DNA from 2 places in the Lysinibacillus sp. FSL W7-1291 genome. Region 2 is predicted to be linked to the other one. Evidence: riboswitches for the same ligand, from Rfam matches in the RefSeq annotation. Region 2 holds a riboswitch; the other holds the start of a gene.
The links. A riboswitch is a leader RNA that binds a small molecule or an ion and turns the genes downstream of it on or off. The one in region 2 is predicted to bind FMN.

Region 1 (7,879 bases), 330 kb from region 2:
TACACTTTTTTTATTTTAATATTGTAATAGCATATTAATGAACACAACTAGAATAACGATCGGTACAACGACTAACATTAACATACGATATGTTGCATAATAGCCCTGTCCTAAGTGACTACCCATTAACAGTTCTTTCCTTACAAATTCCTTATCCACTATGTGGGCAATAAAAATCGCAATGAATAAATTTCCTAATGGCAGCATTATATTCGACACTAAAAAATCAGTGGCATCAAAAATACTTTTCTCAAAAATGGTTACATCCGATAAAACACTAGAAGAAAGTGCCGCTGGAATAGCCGCAATCAATACGACTACACCAAGTAAAAGCGTCCACATCGGACGAGATTTCTGACTATGTTCCATAAATGCCGCTACGATAATCTCATATAAACTAAATGATGACGTTAATGTAGCAAATAAAAATAGCAATAAAAACATCGCTAAAAATAATTCTCCAAACGGCATTTGACTAAAAGCTGTCGGCAGCACCATGAACAACAAGCCCGGTCCCGCGGCTGGCTCTAAATCAAAGGCAAACACAACAGGGAAGATTGCTAAACCCGCTAAAAATGATACAAGCACGGTTAAGAGCACAACAGAACCTGCTGAATTCGGAAGGCTGACATCTTTTTTTAGATAGGAACTATATGTAACAAGACAAGAAAATCCTACAGCTAATCCAAAGAATGATTGTCCTAACGCTTCTAATAATGCCCTACCAGTAATATTTGAGAAATCAGGCCATAAGAAGAATTTCACTCCCTCCATTGCGCCATCTAATGTAACAGCACGCACAACCAGAACAATGAACATCACAAAGAGTAACGGCATCATCCATTTATTCGCCTTTTCAATACCATTTTGTACACCTAATGAAATAACGAGTACGTTAGCTAATGTAAACAAAGCTAAACCTACTAGCGTAATCCATGGTGTACCTATAATTTTTCCAAATAGTGCAGCTGGATCAATCGCAGGATCTATCACAGCGCCAGCAACACCTAGCCCGCTGTAAATAAAGATCCAACCTCCAACAACACTATAAAATGTTAATAATAAAAAACAACCTAGCACACCCATTCGGCCAATCCAAGCCCATCCCGTTTTTGTCGGAGCAACCTTTTTATACGCGGTTACCGCCTCCGATTGTGTACCACGCCCTAAAACATACTCGGACAATAGCATTGGCAACCCTATTAATAACGTAAATAACACAAAGATTAGGAAGAATGCACCTCCACCACTTTGCCCCGTTACATACGGTAGCTTCCAAATTGCTCCTAGTCCAATCGCAGCACCCGCTGATGCTAAAATAAATCCTAATTTACTAGACCACTGTCCCTTTTTTTCACTCATCTCTTCAAACTCCTCAAACTTTCTAAACTCCCCTCTATTCTACATGAAAATGTGTTCTTCGACTAGATTATAATAATAAAGCACTAGAGCACGAACATTTTCTACTACTTTTTTCTAATTTTATTCGTCCCATCACTTCTTCCCACAAAAAAACCTCGAGCTAACTACTCGAGGTTTATGGTCCATTATTTTGCTATATACATAGAGCGCTGGCGGTCGATCCATTTGCGCATTGTAGTAAATAAAAACGCCATAATAGCTGTTAATAAAATACCTTTTACAATATTAAATGGTAAAATTCCAGCGACGATCATTTTATAAAGGGAGTCACCTACAACAGGTTCCATACCAAGGAAATATGTGTACATCGGTAAAAATACAACATAGTTCAAAACGCTCATTCCTACTGCCATCACGACTGTTCCTGTCGCTAAACCTCCAACAAGACCAGCAGTCGTTTTAAAACGATTAAAAATAAAGCTAACTGGCAAAATAAATAAAATGCCTGTTGTAAAGTTGGCAATATGCCCTACTGGCACACCTGTTGGCGTACCCGAGAAAATCCAATCCAACACATTTTTAAATAATTCTACTAAAATACCAGCTACAGGTCCCATTGTGATGGCCGCTATTAATGCAGGCATATCACTAAAGTCCACTTCCAAAAATGCTGGGAACGGCGGTATTGGGAAATTAAAAAGCATTAATAAAAACGAAATACTGCTCAGCATACCAATCGTAATAAACGATTGAAGTTTAACATTTTTCTTCATAGAAAACTCTCTCCTCTTTGCTGATTCAATCTCGCAAGAAGAAAGGTGACGATCTTTCAATTGTTAGCATGAAAAAACCCTTATGCATTAAAAAGCACAAGGGAGAAAGGCATGACGAATAAGCGTCAATCTAAACTATTTTTTGAGCACTATTTTAAAAGCCATACAAAAAAAGCGCTCGGTCATAGTTCATTTCATAACAATGAATGACGATCGTACCTCCATCTTCTCCCATCCAGACTGTAACTGTCGGCCTTGGAATTTCACCAAGTCAGCCATGCAAATAAATTTGCACAGGTCGCGGGCTAAAGAGTTTTGCCTAAACCATTCGAGTTAATGAATAAACATTAACGGTTTAGCACTCTATTACCGCCGGTCGGGATTTTCACCCTGCCCCGAAGATGAATCACTATTATTTTATACTACAGTTTTACTATAAAGAATTATCAACAAAAAGTAAATAGTTCTGCTCAAAAAACCTATTAGACTTGTATGCATTGTAAAAAAAATGGAGCATCCTCACCGAACAGGAATGCTCCATTTCTTATTGTTATTTTCTTTGACTAAGGCATATATTGCTTATTTGGCCCTACAGGCTTTGGTAAAAACATTTTTAAATCAAAGCCCTCCCAGCTTTCTTGGACAACATTATTTAGGCGTAATTGTTGGTCAAAGCTAGCAGCCGTTAACATCATGGCCTCAATCAGTTGTGTGGCACGAATCGGTTCCATTGATGTTAAATCAAGCGGAAGATCAAATGTAACGACTACGCCCTCTGCTTCCTCTGTCACCGTATATGATACGTTTTCAGGAACAACGGACACATAGACATCATCATTTTTATTTTTCATCAGTGTGAGCGCCTCTGTGACATTTGCAAATGTTTGACGGAAATCTGGTGATAAATATTCTGCACCTGTACCATCTTGATATATATAATAATTATAATGCTTGGCGTTCGTTAATGACATAGGTGGACTTGGCTCACCTTCTTGAGAAAACTCATAAGGTGTTCCATCTTCATTTTGAATCTCAACTTCTGTATATTCAGAATCAGAGAATGTATCCTCCAAAGTTCCTTTGTACTCATTGACAGTAGCAGAAGCAACATCATAGCTATTGTCCTTTGGTAGCACATGGACAAGCTTATCGTCCTTCTCCTTCAGCTCACCTTTGTAAGGATGGTAATCAGTAAATCCTTTAGCTTTCTCATCTATTTGAGGCGCGTATTTTTCATACATCTGTAAAGTAGAAGGTTTTTCTGTTCCAAAATCCGTTGCTACTCGCTCATTTGGTATCACATACGTCATTGGTACACTTTCCGCATCTCGCCCTGCTAAGCCAATACGGAAAACGACAGCATCTTTCACATCTTCCTCATAGACAGATGACCGTAAAGATAACATGCGCTCATGCTCTGCTACGATAGGAGATTGGAGTGCTTCGTCTTGCGTAGCAGCCTCCTTTGGAGAAAGATCTTCCTGTAAAGTAGAATAGGTAGCCGTATCGGCAGTACTAGCTTGATCTTTATGTCCAACATCATTATTCATGACCATTGAGCCTACAAGTATCGTTAACGCAAAAACTGCTGCAATGCTCATAAAAATTGGCATTTTACGAAGCTTAGATCGTGTTGTTCGTTCTTCTTGGATGGAGGAATTGCTTTGCTTTTGTTCATCCTCTTTTGGTTGTTGTATCGCTTCTTGAAGGTAACTGTTATCCTGCAAGCGAGCATCTGCCATTAACCGATTTAATATGTCCTCTTTTGAACGGTGATCAGAAAGCTTAGGGGCATTGTTCAATACATGTTCAAGCTGCTCATCATCAAATGGCTTATGCGTCATTGCCGTTTCGCCTCCTGTTCTCTAATCGGCTGTAGCTGTTGCCTTAAAAATTTTATGGCTCGATGCTGGGTCGTTTTTACCTTAGCTTCTGTCCAATCTAATATTTGAGCAGTTTCTGCAATCGATAAATCCTGAAAATAGCGCATAATAATGACCATTTTTTGGTCGCCTGTACAGTTTTCCAGTGCTGACGCTACTTGCATAAATTCATCACTGGCCTGTAGCATATCTTCCGGTGATGGTGTGGTTGAATGGAGCTGTTCCGTTTCCCAGTCAAAGAAATCAAGTGAATGCTTCTGGCGTACAGCCTGCTTTCTAAAATGATCAATCGCTACATTTTTGGCAATAGCAAAAAGCCATGTTTTCTCACTACTATTACCTGCAAATTGATCATATGAGCGCAATACTCGTACATAAACTTCATGTGCTAAATCTTCAGCCAATGTACGGTTTTTTACTAAATATATTAAAAACTGGAACACGTCTTGGTGATATGCATCGTATAGTCGATGGAACACGGAGTCATTCAAAGCACTCCACCCCCGTTCTATAATATTTGTCGTCTTACATTCGTGAAAGTTACAGCCAATTAATAGCAATACATGTTATTAATCGAACGGTAAATAAAACGTGAAGGTCGTACCTTCTTTCAGCACACTGTCTACCATAATATTACCTGAGTGTGCCTTCACAATATTTCTTGCAATGGCTAAGCCGAGACCCGTACCACCTTTTGAACGGGTGCGTGCCTTATCTGCTTTATAAAAACGTTCAAAGACATAAGGTAAGTCGTCATGAGGAATGCCGTGCCCTGTATCTTGAACAGATATTTTAGCGAATGTTGGTTCCTGCTCAACTTTTACAGTGACTGCTCCTTCATCCGTATGTCTAAGTGCATTATCTACTAGATTTGTGAGCACTTGTTCAATACGATCCTCATCGATATTAATCATGGCATCGTCATTAAATTCACTTTCAAACAATAGACGAACGTGTTTTTCCTTTGCAACCTGTGCAAATTTTTGAGTAATACGTTCGAATGTAGAATTAATCGGTAATTCATCTTTATACAGCGTCATATGTCCCGATTCCATGCGTGCTAAATCTAATAAATCTGTTACAAGACGCCCCATCCGCTTCGATTCATCATAAATGATTTTAGTAATCTCATTACGTTCTTCCTGATCCTGAATAAAATCATCATCCATTAATGCTTCAGAATATCCTTGCAGCATGGCAATTGGTGTCCGTAGCTCATGAGAGACATTGGCGATAAAATCGGATCGTAGTTTTTCTAAGCGATGTTGCTCAGTCATATCACGAATAACAGCCACAGCGCCACGTATCATGTCACCACTATAAAGAGGGCTAATAGTAAATGTATAGTAGTTACCATCCATTTCAATTTCCTCTTCTAGTTTATCCTCAAACATTAGCACATGATCAAGCATATGATACAGCTCTGGAGGAATAGGTTTAGCACTTTGTGAGCCTTTATTGACGAACCATTTTTGCATAAGTCGTTCAGCTGGTGGATTACTTAATAATATTGTAAGGTCACGATTAAATGTAATAACTGCATCTGTCATAGATGTCAAAATATTTGAAAGTTGTTCATTTTCTTGATTGATGACCTCTAAGTTATGCTTTAATTGACGGCCCATTTGATTGAAGGCAACAGCAAGTTGACCAATTTCATCATTTTGAGTTGTTGGCATTTTCGCTTCAAAATTACCCTTCGCAATTTCAAAAGCCAACTCTCGCATTTTTCTAAGTGGTGACGTAATACGTGAGGAAAGGAAAAACGCGAAGAATGTCGTCAACACGAATGCAATGAAAGCCGCCAAAAAAACAATTTTCGTTGTTTCCTTAGAGGTTTTATGTAGTGCATCTGGGCTTTGATAGATGAAGACAGCTCCGTGTACTGCATTTTCAACATTTAATGGGAAACCTAGCACGACATAAGATTCCATTTTTTCTTGATCTGTCGAAGAAGGCATCATCATTTCTTTCGTAATAGGTTCATCTGATTGAAATACTTCTCGAAACGATTTATTGGCTAAAATGGTCTCTTGTATTTCTTTTTTGTTGACACCCTCCTGCATGGCAAAGGATACTTCAACATGATTGATTGCAATTAATGCATTGGTTCCTGTAGGTAAGATATCTTTTAATAATTCCGAAGTAGATTCCGCTGTTTCATTGTCATCCACTATACTTGCTACTGTTGCAGCTGTTTGCCGTAAAGATATTTCGGCTTGCTGCATATGATAGTTTTGAAGAAATTCAAGCATCAATACCGTGAAAACAAATAATACAAATGAAACGAGAAGCAATATGGTTACCCATAGCTTCCCGACAACACTATTCCATATTCTATTCATTGACAACCTCAAATTTGTATCCAACGCCCCAAACCGTCACAATCATTTTAGCAGCGTTTTCAGAAACTCGGTTGAGCTTTTCACGTAAACGTTTTACGTGTGTGTCAACTGTACGTAAATCACCAAAGAAGTCATAATGCCAAACCTCTTTTAGTAATTGTTCACGGTCAAATACTTTGTCTGGCGATTTTGCTAAGAAGTATAGTAATTCATACTCTTTCGGTGTTAAATTAACCTCAATGCCCTCTGCCGTTACACGGTGTGCATCATGATCGATCATTAAATGCTGGAACACTACTAAATCTTTTGAAGAAGAGGCATTTGTCGTTGGTGAGAAAGCCTGTGAACGACGTAAAATAGCCTTCACACGTAACACAACCTCACGAGGACTAAATGGCTTTACAATATAGTCATCTGCGCCAAGCTCAAAGCCTTGTACACGATTCGCTTCCTCGCCCTTTGCAGTTAATAAAATAATCGGCGTTGCTGCGCGTTCTCGAATTTCCGCACACACTTCTAGCCCGTCTTTTTCAGGCATCATAATATCAAGTAAAATACAGTGATACTCTTTTTCTAAAGATTTTTCGATCGCTTGTTCACCATTTTCTGCCTCGTCAACAAGGTATCCTTCTCGCTCTAGGTACATTTTTAATAATCGGCGAATACGATCCTCATCGTCTACTACTAATACTGAAATATTTTCTGACACTTTCACGATCCCTCTCTTCCAATCTTTCTCTAACTTCTATTGTACATGGTGTGACACATATTGAAAAGAAAAGAAAGCCTCTTCGCCACAGCGAAAAGGCTTGTTATTTTACAAGTTATGCGTAAGAGTGTAAACCTGCAAGAATTAAGTTAACAGCAATTAGGTTAAATAAAATAATTCCGAAACCAATTAATGCCAACCAAGCAGATTTTCGACCTTCCCAGCCTTTTGATAGACGTAAATGTAGGAATGCTGCGTAGAATAACCATGTAATAAGAGCCCATACTTCTTTTGGATCCCAACCCCAGAAACGACTCCAAGCAATTTGTGCCCAAATCATCGCAAAAATTAAAGCACCTAGGGTAAATACAGGGAATCCTATCAGCACCGAACGATAACCAACTTCATCTAATAATTGCAAATTAACGCGTTTAACAAGTGGTTGGAAAATGGCACTAATTCGACGACGAGCAATTAAACGAATTAATAAATACAAGATTGACCCTACCAATAATGACCAAAAAACAGTTGTTAATTTTTTGGCATTAATTAATGCAGGCATTTCTACTAGCGGTGACATGCCATGTTCTTCAACTGCTTCATACTCATTCATACCGAAAATTGGCGGTAAATTGTAAATAATTTTACGAGTAGTTCCTTCTTTATCCACATAATTATAGCTAGACTCATAATCCATAGCACCGAATGTAGATGTCACTGCGACAAAACCAACCACTACTACAAGACAGTACATCACGGCTTCTAACCAAAAACGTTGTTTAGAAGGCTTTGTTAAATCGACTACTT
Region 2 (7,879 bases):
AGTGCAATATTTAATGCTGTCTCACTAAATAGCCCTACAAAGCCGGCTACTAAGAGAGCAGCCATAATTGGACCTGTTTTTATTTCCTTATTCACTGTAAAAACTCCTTCAAAAATGTTCAACTTTCATAGAATATATAAAAACAGAATATTCGGAAAAATAAAGTTGCGATGCTTCTACTATTTCATGTTCTGCATTATAAAAAAGTCTATGAAGATATAATCGTGATGTCGATTATCAGCGATCATGATTCCTTTTAGCTAGTACACCTCCGCGATACTAACTGCTCTGTTTTTTACTATAGCAAAAAAAAATTCTCAAATGTAAGTACTAATTTGAGCGATTACTATACGATTTCATCATTTAGACACATTTTTTTGAGATAGCATTCATTTTTTGAAGGAGAGGAGGAGATTTGTCCAGACCTCTCACAAACGAGTGATAGGTCTGAACTCTTTTATGAGAGCTTTTCGGTTTTTTCACGTGTTCGAATTAAGTAATAGGCATTGACGGAGGAGGCGATCGGAATAATCAGTGCAATACCGATGCCAGCACAAAAAATAGTCGTCAATTCAGCACTAAAAACCTTGGAGTTGACGATTTCACCAATCGAATAGGAGAGATCTTTGAACCATATTAATAAGCTTAAATAGCCACCAAAGAAAGCGAAGAATAACGTATTCGTATCGGTTCCTAAAATATCTCTCCCGATATTTAAGCCGGATGTAAATAATTTCTTTCTACTAATCGAAGGGTTACGATAAAAAATCTCATGCATGGAAGTAGCAATGGAAATAGCGACATCCATAATTGCTCCAATCGTACTCATAATAATGACGGAGGCACCAATCTGCACAAAATCAACACCAATATAAAGGGAAAAGATGCTTATTTCTTCTGTTGATTCTTCACCAAATCCTTGAATCATCAACTTTTTCGTTACAAATGTAATAAAAAGAAGTAAGACAACAATCGTCACCATAGTGGAGATAAATGCTGTAATGGTTTTACTGTTTGTTTTATTGATATAGAAAAGGCTAATACAACTAATAATTGTACAGGCAACGAACGTTAAGATGATGGGGCTATTTTTAGGGTTGGTCATTAAAAAGATCGTCACAAAGAGCACACCGAAATTTAGGAATAAAGAAAGAAACGAACGTACACCTTGCTTCCCGCCAATTGCGACCATCAATAGACATAAAATAAAAGCTAATAACACAATTACATTCATTCTTGAACCCTCTTTCGATTAATGAAAAATAGAGCAGTATACTGACTGATCGGAATCGTGAGGACAACCCCAATACCACCTGCTAAGGCGCGAGCTAATTCTAAAGAAAGATTCAAGGACAGCGTGAGTCCTAAAGTAGAAGAATTTTTCAAATAGAGAATAACCATCGGTATGGAGCCACAAAGGTAGGCAAAGAACAAAATACTCGTAATGGTGCCCATAATATCTTTCCCGATTTCATGCCCTGAAGATTTAAGTGCCTTCACAGAAATAGTAGGGTCTTGTTCATATAAAGCAAAGATTGAAGAAGCCATCGTAATAGAGACATCCATGACAGCCCCAAGTGAGCCAATAAATAAGCCAGCCATAAAGACTGTACGATAGGGGCGTGTTAAAAATTGCATTTCTTCATAGCGAAGACCGTTTTCACCAGTTAACCACATCACGACAGAGCTAATGATGAGTGCCATAACGGTTCCTAAAAGTGTAGACACAATAGCTGCATACGTTTTCGTGTTCAAGCCGCTAATCAGTAACAACGAAATGATCGTAAATAGAAGAGCGCAAATACCACTGATGACTAACAAGCTCAGGTTACCATGTTTCACATATAAATCTAACGCGAATGATAAAATCAATGCATTGACAATTAAACTAATGATGGAAAACAAGCCTTGTCTTTTTCCTATAAGGAGTAAGACAAAAATAAAAATCCACGCAATCATGAGAAGGGTTTGATCTCGTTTTAAATCGAGAATGGTCCCAGTTAGCCCTGACTGTGATCCGTGATTATCTATGGAGACAAAGATTTCATTGCCCACACGGTATTCTTGATCGAAAGCTCCAGAGGCGGAATAGTCATTCGTCAAATGGATGGATTGCCCTTTATGTGGTCCATTTTGTATCACGGCTGTAATATGCTGTGTAAATAAATAATCATCATTATCATACATATCTGTCATTGGTTCTGATTCTGCTACATCAGCTTTTATCACCTCAGCAATCGGTCGATCATAAAATGATTCATTATGATGAACGAACACAATCGAAAGCACGCAGCAGAGCATTAATAAGGCATAGAAAATACCTTGCTTCAATGGGATGTTTTTAAAAAATAGCAAGTAAATGACCTCCAAAGTGCTGGACTGAATTGTCACTTGTAAAGGAACGTTTTAGTGAAAGGGAAGTTCCATGCACAGTTTAAATGTTATCAGTTTAATGATTTCGTTTACATTTATCAAGTCATTGTTATATTAAGCTGAAGACTCCCTTGCTGACGAGTGATTAAACACCTGATAACACCATCAAAAAACGCCGCCTCCTGTGGCAATAATATTGCATGTTGCCTCAATGCCTCAGGCGGACGTCACAAACGCGAAAAACCTGGATGCATTGTTGATCTGCTATAATTCTTTTTGAAAAATTTTTAAAAAGAAGGATGGATAATAGAATAAAATAGTGTTATCGTAAGATTAGCTAAATAAAAAATCCTTCAGGGTAGGGTGAAATTCCCGATCGGCGGTGATGAAGTAATTCAAAGTCCGTGAGCGCAAGCTGATTTGGTGCAAATCCAAAACCGACAGTTATAGTCTGGATGGGAGAAGGGTAAAAATGCGAGCTTTTTAAATTGATTGTAATTTAGAAGGTTTATTTTCCTATGCATTTATTACACTACTTCCCACAAGCTTGTTGGGAAGTTTTTTTATTTAGTGCCAATCGAATAGAAGATGTTCTTCGGGGTAGGGTGAAATTCCCAATCGGCGGTGATGAAGTAATTCAAAGTCCGTGAGCGCAAGCTGATTTGGTGCAAATCCAAAACCGACAGTTATAGTCTGGATGGGAGAAGAACAAATGAGATGACAGTCTATGGAAAAAATAGTTTTCAATTAGGCTTATTTGTTGATGTCTTATACTCCCAAACCCCTTTGCTGAAAGGGGTTTTTGTTTTTTATCGATAGCTAGAGAAGGAGGAGACGGATAAAACTAGAGAAGTGACGGATAGACCTTCGAAACTGATGGATAAGACTTCAAAAGTGAGGGATAGAAGCCTAAATCAATGAAAAGTAGGTGATGGAATGTTTACAGGGCTTGTAGAGGATATTGGCATTTTAAAAGCCATGCAAAGCGATAGGGACAGTATGAAAATAACAGTTCAATCAGCCAAGATAGCAGAAGATGTCAAGCTTGGAGATAGTATCGCGGTTAATGGTGTTTGTTTAACGGTGACATATTTTACGGAACAGACGCTTACGATGGATGTGATGCCTGAAACAGTCAACGCAACCAATTTACAGCAGCTCGTGGTAGGGGATTCCGTGAATTTAGAGCGTGCCATGCCTGCTAATGGGCGATTTGGCGGTCATTTTGTTGCTGGACATGTGGATGGGGTCGGTAAAATTTTGTGCAAACGTCCAGTAGCCAACGCAGTCTATATCGATATCGAATTGTCAGAGGAACTAACCAAATTTTGCATTCCAAAGGGTTCTATTACGATTGATGGCACAAGCTTAACCCTTTTCCATGTTGACACGAACAGTGTCACGATTTCACTAATTCCCCATACGTACAAAGAAACCGTATTAGGCATGAAGAAGGCTGGAGCGATTGTGAATATCGAAACAGATTTAGTTGGTAAATATATTTTACAGCACCTGAAAAAAGGGCAAGCAACACCAACCATTACGAGAGATTACTTAGCGCAACATGGTTTTTAACAACTGAACGAGGAGATGACAAAAGTGCTATATGCAATTGAAGAGGCCATTGAGGATTTAAAGCAAGGCAAAATGATTGTAGTGGTTGATGACGAGGATCGGGAAAATGAAGGAGATCTTCTGGCACTCGCTGAATTCATGACACCAGCAACTATAAACTTTATGGCAACCTATGGTAGAGGATTAATTTGTACACCGATTTCACAGCAGCTTGCACAACAGCTAGATTTACATCCGATGGTTCAGCACAATACGGATAATCACCAAACAGCGTTTACCGTAAGTATCGACCATGAGGATACAACGACAGGAATTAGTGCCTATGAACGAGCATTTACGATACAAAAAATGATTGAAAAGCAAGCAAAGCCGATTGAGTTTCGTCGACCTGGTCATGTTTTTCCGCTCATTGCGAAAGATAATGGTGTTTTAGAGCGAAGAGGGCATACGGAGGCGACTGTCGATTTGGCGAAGCTTTGTCATAGCGTGCCAGTGGGTGTTATTTGCGAGATCATGGGCGATGATGGTCATATGCTACGCTTTGAGGAATTGATAAAGTACGCAGCACAGCATGACTTGAAAATGATATCAATAGAGGCACTTGTAGCTTACCGCAGTCAATTGCTGACAACTGAAAATAAAATTTCTATTTAAAAAGGAGAAAGAACAATGGGTCAAACATTTGAAGCACAATTAATTGGAACGGGTTTAAAAATTGCAGTTGTGGTAGGTCGATTTAATGAATTCATCACAAGCAAATTATTGGACGGTGCAATGGACGGCTTAACACGACATGGTGTTGATGAAGCGTCTATTGATGTTGCTTGGGTTCCAGGAGCTTTTGAAGTTCCTTTTATTGCGAAACAACTAGCAGAAACAAAGAACTATGATGCCATTATTGGTTTAGGTACGGTTATTCGCGGCTCCACAACACACTATGATTATGTTTGTAATGAGTCAGCAAAAGGTATTGCCAATGTATCGTTATCAACCAATGTACCTGTTATTTTCGGTATTGTGACGACGGAAAATATTGAGCAGGCGATTGAACGTGCTGGTACAAAATCTGGTAATAAAGGATACGATGCTGCCATGTCTGCCATTGAGATGGCTAATCTAAAGAAAATGATTGGATAATGACCAAATGTTTCTTTGAATATTTTGCACATCCATGGGAAAAATATGCTTAAGTGTATTTATTGAAGGTAATCGTTTTTCATAAATGTACTAATCTGGAGATGGCTCAGTAGGAGATGAGAAGTATTTCATCAATGGAACAAATGATCAATTTGAAAATGTTGAAATCACTATTTCAACGCTCTGCTGATGTGATTTTTCAACAATATAAATTTCAGCAATATACAGTACATTTGATAACTTGTGATGCAATGATCAACGAACAAATACTTCAGACGGTAGTTGTTCAGCGAGTCCAATCCTTATTAAGTGATGTCGCTGATGACATGTTAGAGGAACAAATCGACCAGCATTTACACATTCCCTATTTACAAAAGGTTTTAACGCAAGAGGATGCCATAACAAGAGTCTATAAAGGGCATGTATTATTGTATTTTGAAGAAAATCAATTACTATTTTCTAGTGATATTTCTAAAAAACCGAATCGAGAGCCCGGAGAAACATCGCTAGAATTAGTGGTCAAAGGGCCAAGAGATGACTTTATAGAAGATGTTTTTATTAATATTGCTTTATTAAGAAAGCGTTTGCCCACTAATTCTTTTAGTGTAGAAACATTAGAAATTGGGAGACGTTCCAAAACCACTGTAGCGGTACTCTATATGGATGACATTGTGAATTTAAATATGCTAGAACAAATCCGTCTACAATTACAAAAGATTGATACGGATATTGTTGTCAATGGTGATTTATTGATGGAAGCAATTGAACAAACAGCCAAAGTACTGCCCAGGCATGATTATACCGGGAGACCGGATTTTGCTATGCAGGCATTAATTAGGGGAAGAATACTAATAATGATTGATGGTGTTTCCTACGCATTGATCACACCTACGAATATAATGTTGCTCTTTAAATCGGGTGAGGATAATGATTTTCCTGTCATTGTCAGTTCAATGGAAAGATTGCTTCGTATTGTTGGGATATTAATTAGTATGCTAACACCAGGCTTTTGGCTTGCGCTGACTACGTATCATCAAGAACAACTTCCTTTTCTTCTTCTAGCAACAGTTGTTGAGTCGAGAACGGGATTGCCATTCCCAACGATTCTTGAAATACTAATGATGCTATTTATGTTTGAATTGTTTCGTGAAGCCAACTTACGTCTTCCGAGTGCAATTAGTGGATCAATTAGTGTTGTGGGAGGTTTAATTATCGGAGATGCAGCGATAAAAGCTGGCGTTACGAGCCCTTCAATGATTGTTGTCATTGCAATTTCGAGTATTGCGGCTTTTACATTGGTTAACCAATCATTTGTAACAGCCATGAGTATTTTTCGACTAATCATTATTATAGCCTCTGCCTTTTTTGGATTATTTGGTTTTTTTATTGCAGTATTTTTCATCATCTTATACGCAGCGAATATGCGTGTGCTAGGTGTACCCTATTTAAATTTTAGTGCACATTTGAAGAAGGAAAATCTAAAAAAATCATTATTAAGACTTTCATCAAAGGGCTACAGTAGACGACCTTCCTTTTTAAAGCCACAGGATCGAACACGTACTTCGAATAAAAAATAAACAAATTTCATTGAAGATCAGGTATTGTAGTAGGTACCTGATCTTTTTGTGACTTTTGCTTTAGGAAGGTATTACATTAGCCTATAGGATAGGAAATGAGACATAAAATGTTATTAGTTACCTTTTTAGTTTACTTTCTTGTAAAGGATTATTAAACTATTGGTTACGGTGTGTAATTTTAGTAGAGTTCAAGTAAAATGGATTTTCTGTTTTCATTTCTGTAGGATAATCAAGAAATGTTCACTTTACAAACAAAAAATAGAGTTAATTATTATATAATGATATTCCAGAATATTTATAGGTGAGGAAGTCCCGTTTTATATGAAAAATCGAAAAATAAAACTAATATTAATTCTATCAACGCTTTTATTATGTTTGTTTACAAGTTTAAACATCATTACATCCTATGTGAAAATTAAAAAGACCGTTGAAGAGTCAATTGCCAATCAAAGCTTAGAGGCTGCCAATTCCATTGCTTCTTCTATTGATACAGCTGCTTATCAGCAGTTTTTGAAGAATCCACAGAAGAATGATTATTATTGGGAAGTAAGAAGCTATTTAAATGATGCCAGAGTAAAACTAGGTGCATTGTTTGTTTATACGTTGAAGGTGGATAATCCAGAAGTATCAAGTGCGATGATTATGGGGCTGCCAAATGAACTGAAAAAAGGCTTTGATATAGGAGAGGTTTGTACTGTCCCAGCAAAGCAAGTGGCAAAAGCCTACAAAGGTGAAACCTATGTTACAGAGGTGATTCATGATTCTGTACATGGTTCTTATTTATCGGTTGGTACACCTATCAAAGATGAGAATGGTAAAATTATTGGGTATCTAGGCATTGATATCAGCGCAGACACATTAAATGGCATTAAGGGAAAAGTCATTGAAGACAATTTATTTATTTTTATTTTTAATGGTGTATTTATTTTAATTGTCATTGGTTCTTTTTTATTTTTACAACGATGGTATCAAAAAGAGGTAGCGAAAGAAGTCGGCGCTACAGAGGACACATATCAAGCAGAAATTAAAACTTTGATTACTTCGGTATCATCATTACGTCATGATTTCACTAATCATATTCAAGTGTTACATGGTCTTTTACAATTAGAAAAAACAGAGCAAGCAAAACAATATTTGTCTTCACTATCTAAAGAAGTTCAAGCGATTAAGTCTTTAAAATTAAATATTGACCACCCAGGTCTGTCCATCTTATTACA

Region 1: linked by a shared signal. The riboswitch ahead of NST76_RS05940 (ECF transporter S component) and the one ahead of ribE (riboflavin synthase) in region 2 are both predicted to bind FMN.

What each region holds. Positions count from the first base shown of each region.
Region 1 covers NZ_CP151994.1:1,260,536-1,268,414, reverse strand. Annotated here, with positions in the region: gene NST76_RS05945 (sodium-dependent transporter) at 16-1,362, opposite strand; gene NST76_RS05940 (ECF transporter S component) at 1,548-2,135, opposite strand; FMN riboswitch at 2,355-2,542, opposite strand; gene NST76_RS05935 (hypothetical protein) at 2,699-3,979, opposite strand; gene sigX (RNA polymerase sigma factor SigX) at 3,976-4,530, opposite strand; gene NST76_RS05925 (ATP-binding protein) at 4,588-6,363, opposite strand; gene NST76_RS05920 (response regulator transcription factor) at 6,356-7,072, opposite strand; gene ccsB (c-type cytochrome biogenesis protein CcsB) at 7,188-7,879, opposite strand, start outside.
Region 2 covers NZ_CP151994.1:1,592,873-1,600,751, forward strand. Annotated here, with positions in the region: gene NST76_RS07600 (DHA2 family efflux MFS transporter permease subunit) at 1-95, opposite strand, end outside; gene NST76_RS07605 (YibE/F family protein) at 458-1,234, opposite strand; gene NST76_RS07610 (YibE/F family protein) at 1,231-2,355, opposite strand; FMN riboswitch at 2,719-2,844, shown strand; FMN riboswitch at 2,961-3,086, shown strand; gene ribE (riboflavin synthase) at 3,310-3,948, shown strand; partial or broken gene ribB (3,4-dihydroxy-2-butanone-4-phosphate synthase) at 3,973-4,563, shown strand; gene ribE (6,7-dimethyl-8-ribityllumazine synthase) at 4,618-5,085, shown strand; gene NST76_RS07630 (spore germination protein) at 5,220-6,662, shown strand; gene NST76_RS07635 (ATP-binding protein) at 6,984-7,879, shown strand, end outside.